3 regions of the Pseudoalteromonas sp. APM04 genome follow, and region 3 is predicted to be linked to each of the others. Evidence: predicted binding sites of a transcription regulator. Region 3 holds the regulator's gene; each other region holds the start of a gene.
What was found. Region 3 encodes sigma-54, which starts transcription at its own class of promoters, with help from an activator protein. Its sites were predicted from a motif close to GTTGGCACGNNNNTNGNNT; they were not measured.
Positions count from the first base shown of each region.

Region 1: a site for sigma-54 is predicted at 1,601-1,619, ahead of fliS (flagellar export chaperone FliS). Genes of this name have one in related genera too.
Region 2: a site for sigma-54 is predicted at 1,370-1,388, ahead of MTP24_RS17860 (hemerythrin domain-containing protein). Genes of this name have one in related genera too.

Region 1 covers NZ_CP094441.1:924,014-927,302, reverse strand. The annotation lists gene MTP24_RS04365 (sigma-54-dependent Fis family transcriptional regulator) at 1-1,314, opposite strand, end outside; gene fliS (flagellar export chaperone FliS) at 1,673-2,074, shown strand; gene MTP24_RS04355 (hypothetical protein) at 2,083-2,397, shown strand; gene fliD (flagellar filament capping protein FliD) at 2,490-3,289, opposite strand, start outside.
Region 2 covers NZ_CP094442.1:435,754-439,042, forward strand. The annotation lists gene MTP24_RS17850 (TonB-dependent receptor) at 1-161, opposite strand, end outside; gene MTP24_RS17855 (hypothetical protein) at 408-821, shown strand; gene MTP24_RS17860 (hemerythrin domain-containing protein) at 907-1,332, opposite strand; gene MTP24_RS17865 (tetratricopeptide repeat-containing diguanylate cyclase) at 1,581-3,289, opposite strand, start outside.
Region 3 covers NZ_CP094441.1:560,920-564,208, reverse strand. The annotation lists gene lptB (LPS export ABC transporter ATP-binding protein) at 1-691, shown strand, start outside; gene MTP24_RS02630 (RNA polymerase factor sigma-54) at 761-2,260, shown strand; gene hpf (ribosome hibernation promoting factor) at 2,287-2,574, shown strand; gene ptsN (PTS IIA-like nitrogen regulatory protein PtsN) at 2,579-3,031, shown strand; gene rapZ (RNase adapter RapZ) at 3,051-3,289, shown strand, end outside.

The DNA.
Region 1 (3,289 bases), 360 kb from region 3:
TATTTCAAGCTCTGCTAAATACTCTTTAAGCTCAATGCCCTCTTCGGGTAATACGCCTGAGCCAGCTTGGTTAAATTCAGGCTCTGGCTCATTGTCATAATCACTAAACCCTGTGCTGAATATATCGTTAAAAGCATCTTTTTCCATAAGTTCTTCAGGATATTCAGGCTCGTAAGCATCTACCTCAATGTAACGATATTTATTGGGTAGATCAGGGATGTCCACTACCTTTTCAGGGAACATTATAACCATGCGCTCAACCAAATTCGCAAGCTCACGGATATTTCCCGGCCATGCATGCTCTTTTAAGCTTTCGATCGCTCGCTCAGTAAATTTAGCTGTCGTGCCCGTTTGCTCGTTTACGCGACGCATTAACTCCTTAAGTAGTAACGGAATGTCATCAGCACGCTCACTTAACGACGGGTTCTCTATAGGGAATACATTTAACCGGTAATATAAATCTTCACGAAAGCTGCCTGCTTCAATCATGACTTCGAGGTTGCGGTGTGTTGCAGCAATAACACGTACATCGGCTTGAATCGCCTTAGTGCCACCTACACGCTCATAGCTTCGCTCTTGTAATACGCGTAAAAGTTTAACCTGCATTTGTAGCGGCATATCACCAATTTCATCTAAAAACAGCGTACCGCCTTGCGCCAACTCAAAACGGCCTTTACGCGCAGAAATAGCCCCTGTAAACGCCCCTTTTTCGTGGCCAAAAAGTTCACTTTCTAATAGTTCTGCAGGTATGGCCCCACAGTTTACAGGCACAAATGGTCCTGTACTTCGTTTAGAAAGTAAGTGAACGTTACGTGCAACCACTTCTTTACCAGTACCTGACTCACCTAAAATTAAAACGTTTGCATCTGTTTTTGCTACTTGTTCAATTAAAAAACGGACCTCTTTTACGGCTTGTGTTTCACCTACAAGGCCATCAAAAGATTTATGTGACTGAGTATTTTTGTGCTCCCCCGGCAACATACGATGATACTGCTGGCAATCATGAAGCAATTGTGTGGTCACTTCATGATTAAATGGCTCACAAATAAGTCCAACTACATTAGCAATGCTAAGTAATGGTCTTAACGTTTCACCTATTAATAAAAATGGAAGTGTTGGGTAGCGCTTAATTAAGTTTTCGTGATCGAGAGACTGTAAAGCCCCTAAAATGACCATACACTCATGCTGCTGATATTTTGCACACTCTTGTTCAAAGTTGTCTTCATCTAAACGATGAGTAACCTCACCGATAAAACCAAGTGATGCGTTTAACCCAATAGAGCGATTGTTATTATTATCTAAAATCAGGATCATAGTTAGCGAGCCGTGCTTCACTCTTTAATGTAATTAACTAAATTGTAAGCCAGTTAAGCACGGATGCAAGTGATAGCGGCAGTTTTTTGACATAAACGCCAAAAAACAGACGCACTCGTTAATTCAATCATACTTAAGAATTAACTATTAAGTATTAATATATAATCCCCCATATAAAAGCTAACTAAAAATTTTAAATCACTAATTACCCAATACATAAAATATATAAGCTATTATTTACTTAAGTTAAAAGTAACAATGCCGATAACTATACAAATGTAAAACGCTTGGCATTAATATTGCTATTATTTTGATGTTAGTTTTACATAATTTTGAAGTTAAATTTTAGGATTTTCCCATGGCCCATGTCTCATTGAAAAAATACAGTCAAGTTCGTACAAGCAGCATTGCCGAAATGGCCCCATACGAACAAATAAACCTTATATTCAGTAATATTATCGGTCGCTTAGCTGCTACTAAGGGTTTTATTGAGCGCAAAGAAATAGCAAAAAAAGGGGAAAACATTTCAGCATGTATTTTGCTATTTGGTGCACTGCAAGACGCACTTAATTTAGAAGTAGAACAAGACCCTAGTATTTCTAACAATTTATTGGCACTTTACGATTACTGCCAGCGCCGTTTAACGCAAGCGAACATAAACAACGATATTGAAGCAATTGTGGAAGTATCAAGTATTGTTAAAGAAATTAAAGAAGGCTGGGATAACATTCCGCTAGATCAACGCAGCCCTGCGGTTTAATTTCAATTATGGACTCGCCAACATTTTCAGAGCCATTAACTAACTACTCTGAGCTCATACAAACGTTGCTTAGTAATATTGAAGTGTTAGTAAATGATGATAACGCAGACGAAGCTCAGCCTCTTTTAGACACTTTAAATGTTAAACTAAAGCAATGGTGCGAAAGCAGCGACGGCCCAAGCGCAAAACAATTAGAATTAATTCAGCTTCGTATAAATACTATTTTAGTAAAAGCGAATAGTGCAAAAAACGAATCATCAAAAGCTATTATTAAACATAAAAAATCAGGTAAGGCGATTAAAGCTTATAAAGCAAGTCGCTAAAATCTACTTAAAATAGAAAGCACAAAAAAACCGTTTTAAATAACGGTTTTTTTGTGCTTTCTTAATTTAGTTATTAATATTATATTTATCTACTAAGAGTTATCTCGTACTACGCCTGGCATATTCTCTAATTGAGCTTGAACATAGCTGCTAGTGTTATTAAGGCTCGCTACTAATAAATCCATCGCATTATATTGAGCGTATAACCGAGAAGATAACGACTCCATTTTACTAGCAAGGCTCACGCGCTGATCATCTAAATCATCAAGTTGGTTCGTTTTACTGTCTATTCGGTTTTGGATAATGCCGTCAGAGTCTGTATAAAAGCTCAATTTTTCATCAAAGGACTTTGCAAACCCACCATTATCGTCGCCTTCATTACCCACGAAAAACTGCTGTACTAAATCAACATCTGCATCTATTTTGTCATCCAATGTTTCACTATTTAGTGTTAAAACACCGTAGCGGTCTGTTTCAACACCTAACTGCGAAAGTGATAACGAGTTCCCGTCACCTAAATCAATAGGATTTGTTATTTCGCTACGAAGCTTTGACATAACGCCTCGAAGTAATGAATCCCCAGCCATAACCCCAACGCCATCTTCGCTTGATGCACCTAGGTTCTTGCTTAGTTCTAATAGCTCATTATAATTTTCGATAAAGCTATTTAAACCAGCTTTGATATTATTATTATTCTCTTTAACCGATATATCACTCAAATCGTCATCTGTGTCGTGTGACTTTTTAGCTGTTATTGTAATACCGTCAATTACTCCGGCAAATTCATTAGATGAGCTACTCACTGTAAGTGAACCATCAATGGTAATAGATGCATCTGTTGCCTCTATTATTTCATCAATATTCTTAACACCATTTAAATCAAAAGCTAATC
Region 2 (3,289 bases), on a different replicon from region 3:
ATTGTTTCATTTTTAACAGAAAGACCTTGAGACTTTATAACTTGACCAGCCACCTCTATGTGTTCAATCGAATCTTTTACTTGCGTTTTTTCAGCTGCAAAAGCAACAAGGGGAGTGTTTAATATGGTGGCTAACGATAGTGCTAAGTATGCGTGTTTCAAGGGTTGTCTCTCTAGTGTAATTAGTTATTGGCGATAAAGACCGAAAGGAATAAAAATATCTTTCAATTAAAGTATAACTTTTTTAATTTTTAGAATGGATGCGTGCAAATTATTCTTATTATAGTCTTAAGCTTTAAATGTTGTTGAATACCTACTTGGATTAAATCTAAATAGTTTGAAATTAATCATACCTTATACGGTCTTGTTCTGTTCTTGGTTTATTTATATATTTTTAAAGGAAATTTTATGACGGATTCTTTAAGTAGTGATGTTCAAAATCGTTTGCAGTGGTCACTTTTATCTTTGCGTGTAGGTGTGTTTATTGTAATGGTTATGTGGACGTTCGATAAGTTTGTTAACCCTGGACATAGCGCACGTATTTTTGAGCATTTTTATGGGATTAGTGGCTCTACAGATATGGTGGCTTACATTATTGGTGCGGTGCAGCTAGTACTTGTTTTAGCGTTTTTAGCAGGTATTAAAAAACGTATAACTTACGGTATTATTTTCATAATGCACGGCTTATCAACGCTTTCATCTTACAATCAGTACATTGATGGCTTTAATAACTTATTATTTTTTACTGCGTGGCCAATGTGGGCAGCGTGTTTTGCACTTTATTTATTACGGGATCAAGACGTAAAATATACTGTTAAATAAAACAGCCAAACAAAAAAATGGTTATAAGCCAATTAGCTTATAACCAAAAGTACACAGGGAGGTGTATGAATTCTTACTTTTACGATTAATGCATTGCGTCGTTGTATTTGTCGCCTAAGCGCTCTTTTTGCCCTTCAGACAGCGCTTTACCTGCTAGTTGAAATACTTCATGTTCTTCTTCATCTAAGTGATGATGCACTAAATGGTGAAGCTTTTTAGCTTCGACTAACCATGCTGATGAGCTCATTTCGGTGTCTTCAAGTTGCTCAATTAGTTCATCAATTTCATGATGCTCTGCAACACTGTGGCGTGCTTTTTCTTGCGTTAAATCTTCACAAATTAATGGATTATAAAAGTAGCGCTCTTCAAATTTTGCATGTTCTTCTAGCTCTGTTTTTAGCTCATCCATTAAGCTATGACGTTTTTTTGTGTCGCCCTTGGTTTGAATAAGCGCGTCAACTAGTTTGCGTTGTTTGTCATGATCATTACGTAGTGCTTCAAAAATATTCATAAATCATCCTAATCAATTACGTTGCTTAATAACTAATAAGCAAACGTAGTGCCAAATTTTAAGTTGTTGAAATTAATAGATTTATAGGTTTTAGGCTATGTTTTTGGATTGTTTGTGTATTTTTTACAGACGAGAGGGTGAAATAATTTCTTACTTTTAATACGAGCTAATACTTCACGTGCAGCTATTTACAATTAGCTTGTTAAAAACATATTTGGGGGGTATGTGTTTGTTAAGCTTTAATACGCCTAGGGCTGCTCAACATTAACCTGATTGCGGCCACTTTGTTTGGCTTTATAAAGAAGCTCATCAGCATGTATGATCAGTTTTTCAAGTGAGCGGTTAGAGGAGGAGCTAATTGCTGCACCTGCGCTAAACGTAATGGTTTCAGTATTATTTAAGCCTTCTATTTCGCTACAAATATCTATCAGTGAATTGGCAATAGAATCGAACGTTGTTTTAACGCTTTGTTTATCAACGGTGTTTAAAATAAATAACCATTCCTCACCACCATAGCGGCCAAATTGGTCGTCACCAGCAAGTGTATTTTGTGCTGCACGAGCAAAAGCTTTAAGAACGGAGTCACCCACATCGTGGCCGTAAGAGTCGTTAATGTGCTTAAACAAATCTAGATCGACTATGGCAATTGTAGCATTGCTTTGCTTAAGTTTTTGAGCCGCTTTTTGCATAATACCGCGTCGATTTAAACTGCTAGTTAAGTAGTCAGTCAGCGCAATGTTATAATATTTTTTACGTTGTAGTACTTGTTTATAAATAAGTAATAACGACACAATAACTAAAATAAACGCAATTGTTGCGCTTAACCGCCAAATTATTTTTTGTTGATACTCTTCTTTAGCGAGTAATTCGTTAATGTTTTTGTCGTATTCTAGTTGGAGTATTTTTTCTTCTTTTTCTTTTACTTCAAATTTTATTTGCAGCGTTTTAATGTTTGTTTCGCTGGTGGCTTCGTAATGCTTTTTCATAAATGTAAGCATTTGCTCCATTGCGTCAAATGCATCGTCTGTTTTGTTGAGACTTCGTTTTAACTGGTATCGCTTTTGAAGGTAATCGGCTTTATAAATGCTGCGGCTAAAATCATCGATCATCGAAAATACTTCATCGTTCATTTTATCGGCTTTTTCAAGTAAACCTTGTTTTTTATAAATATCTAGCATCAATATCATCGATGCGAGTTTCATATCACCTATTCCGGCTAGGTGGGCAACCTCAATATTTTTTGTGGCTAAGGCGAGCGCATCTTCGTAGTTTTCTTGTTTGTATAAAATATTAGCAATTGAATACTGAGCAAAAGACAGTCCTTTTTGCATGTTAACAGATTCAAAGTAAGAGAGTGCTTTGTCTAGATAAATGAGGGATTCGTTTGGTTTATTTATTTCAAGTAATACATTGCCCAAGCTCCAGTAAGCTTTAGCTGTATATAAGCCATCTTGAGTTTGCTGATATGCGATCAGCGCTTTTTTAGCGTATGTTATTGCTTTTTCTTTGTTTTCTAAATAATTATACGCATCGGCTATCTTCCTGTAAAAATAGCCTTGCGATGCAATATCGTTGTTTTGCATCGCCAGTTCTAATCCATCAAGTGCCACGCTCAAGGTTTTTTTCAGTTCATCTGTTTCGGTATAAAAGTATGCAAAGGCTCTTAAAATAATGATTTTTTCAGCCGGTGTAGATTGAGAAAATCGCGTTTTTAGTTGATTAACAACATCGTTTGCCTTTTGGAGTTCTTTTTGTAGGCTAAGCAGTTTTAATTGTGACTCCAGAAATAGCAGTAATACGTCAGGTTGTTTAGATAATTGCCGATTTGATAAGTAAACAGTGAGGTGTTTATTTAATTTTTCGTACTTTTCTTCCCTAAAAAGCAGTTCGGCATAAATGGCTGCAGCTTCTAAATGCAAAGCGTCATTCTGTTTTAATTTACTTTGCTCGTAAGCTT
Region 3 (3,289 bases):
CTACAAAGGCCGTGAAGTTGTAAAAAATGTGGGCCTAGAAGTTAAAGCTGGCAGTATTGTAGGCTTGCTTGGGCCAAACGGCGCAGGTAAAACAACAACCTTTTACATGATTGTAGGCTTAGTCCCTAGCGACAAAGGCAAAATATCTATCGATGATAACGATATTACGCTTTTACCTATGCACAGTCGTGCTAGATTAGGTATTGGCTACTTACCACAAGAGTCGTCTATATTTAGAAAATTAACAGTGTATCAAAACTTAATGGCTATTTTAGAAACTCGAAAGGAGCTCACTAAACAAGCCAGAGAAGAAACATTAAATAATCTATTGGATGAATTTAGCATTCAACACATTCGCGACAGCAAAGGTATGGCATTATCGGGCGGAGAACGTCGCCGAGTGGAGATTGCACGTGCTTTAGCTGCAGATCCAAAGTTTATTTTGTTAGACGAACCATTTGCCGGTGTTGACCCTATCTCAGTATTAGATATTAAAAAAATTATTGAACACCTAAAAAACCGTGGTATTGGCGTATTAATAACAGACCACAATGTAAGAGAAACCCTTGATGTTTGCGAAAAAGCCTACATTGTTTCTCATGGGGAACTGATTGCTTCTGGTACCCCTGAACACGTATTAAATGATAAAACTGTACGCGATGTATATTTAGGCGAGCAATTTAGGCTGTAACATTTACGCCTTATTTATAAGCATCTGCTAGTATTAATTATAACAACTTAAAAGGATTGTTAGAGATACATGAGGCAATCACTACAGCTGCGCATGGGCCAGCAACTTACAATGACACCTCAGTTGCAACAAGCTATTCGCTTGCTGCAATTGAGTACATTGGATCTTCAGCAAGAAATACAAGAAGCGCTCGACAGCAACCCATTACTTGAGGTTGAGGAGCAAGACTATGCCGATGATCTTGCGGGCAAAAATGAGCAAAAAGCAGATAACGATGAAGTTACAGTAACCGTATCTGCCGATGAAGCCCCTAGCGAGTATGAACAAGACAGTGGTGAAGCGCTTGCTAAAGATACCGTAAGTGACGACATGGCAATGGATGTTAGCTGGGATGAGTATATGAGTGCAGCCCCTGCATCATCTTCAGGCCCAATGCCTGAAGATGAGTCTATATATCAGGGCGCATCAACTGAAACGCTTCACGAATACTTAATGTGGCAATTACAATTAACGCCATTTAGCCCTACAGATGAAGCCATCGCTATTGCTATTGTAGAAGCGGTGGATGATTCAGGCATACTGACACTCAGCTGCGAAGAGATTTTAGAGAGCTTTAATCAAGATAACGACGATGACGTTGAGGTTGAACTTGACGAAATAGAAGCGGTTTTAAAGCGCATTCAGCTATTTGACCCAGTGGGTATTGCGGCACGTAGCTTACAAGAGTGCTTGTGTATTCAGTTAAATCAATTTGATAAAGGCACGCCTTTTATTGATGAAACAAAAATGATTTTAACAGAGCACATTGATTTGTTAGCTGCTCGTGACTACCGTACATTAATGAAAAAAACGAAGCTCAAAGAAGATGAGCTTAAAGAAGTAATGACACTTATTCATACGCTCAACCCTAAGCCTGCAGACACAATAGTACGAGAAGAGTCTGAGTATGTAATACCTGATGTGTCAGTTAAAAAAATTAAAGGCCGCTGGATTGTAGAGTTAAACCCAGACAGCATGCCAAAAATTCGTGTAAACAGCCAATATGCAGCAATGTCACGTACAGTTAAATCAAGCGGCGACAGTCAATTTATTCGCTCACATTTACAAGAAGCTAAATGGTTTATAAAAAGCTTAGAAAGTAGAAATGATACACTTTTAAAAGTAACTAACTGTATTGTTAAACAACAACAGGGCTTTTTTGAACACGGGCCAGAAGCCATGAAACCGATGGTTTTAAATGATGTTGCCGAAATGGTAGAAATGCACGAATCAACAATTTCGCGCGTAACTACGCAAAAGTATATGCACACACCGCGTGGAATATTTGAGCTTAAATACTTTTTCTCAAGCCACGTAAGTACCGAAAATGGTGGAGAATGTTCATCTACGGCAATACGTGCACTTATTAAAAAATTAATCGCAGCAGAAAACTCAGCAAAACCATTGAGTGATAGCAAAATTGCGGATATATTGGCTGAGCAAGGAATTAAAGTAGCGAGACGTACAATCGCAAAATATCGCGAATCTCTTGCTATTCCACCGTCAAATCAGCGAAAGAGCCTGATCTAAGACGCTAAACAAAGAGGGTAATGCTTATGCAACTAAATTTAACTGGTCGTCATGTAGAACTAACTGATTCATTAAGAGACTATATAAATACCAAATTTGCGAAGCTAGAAAGGCACTCTGATCATATTAATAATGTTCATGTCATTCTCGATATAGAAAAATTAAATCAAAAAGCAGAAGCAACTATTCATGTAAGTGGTGCTGAATTATTCGCATCCACTGAACATCAAGATATGTATGCAGCTATTGATTCATTGATTGACAAGCTTGACCGTCAAGTAATTAAACACAAAGAGAAGCTTGCTCGACACTAATATGATGAAATTAAGTTCACTTATATGCCAGGACTGCAGTAAAGCTGCGGTCCTTTTTAATAGTAAAAAAAGAATTTTAGAGTTTATTAGCGAGCTGGCTCACGATAAATTACCGTATTTATCTCAACAGGATATTTTGGGCGCTTTATTAACCCGCGAAAAGCTAGGCAGCACAGGGATAGGCAGAGGTATTGCTATTCCACATGGCCGAATGAGCGGCGCACAAGAACCTTTAGCATTGGTGTTAGTAAGTGAAACACCGATTAATTTTGATGCTATAGACAACCGCCCTGTTGATATTTTTGTTGCACTCATCGTACCTGAAGGCGATAACCAACAGCATTTAAAGACGCTAGCAACGATAGCTGATAAACTAAAAAATAAAGAATTTTGTAAGCAGCTTCGCTGTGCTAAATCGGATGCTGAGTTGTATCAAATTATTGTTGACCAATCGTAACAAATTTAAAGGGTGATTAATGGAGTTGATTATCATAAGTGGCCGTTCTGGTTCTGGTAAGTCGGTTGCTTTACGCGTTGTTGAAGATCTAGGTTATTATTGCGTAGATAACATTCCAGTAAATTTATTACCTTCTTTGGTAAGAAGCGTTTCTGATAACTACGATAAAATTGCCGTTAGTATAGATGTGCGAAATTTACCAAAAGAGCAAGATGAATTTAATCACATCATCGAATACTTACCGGGTTTTACAAAACC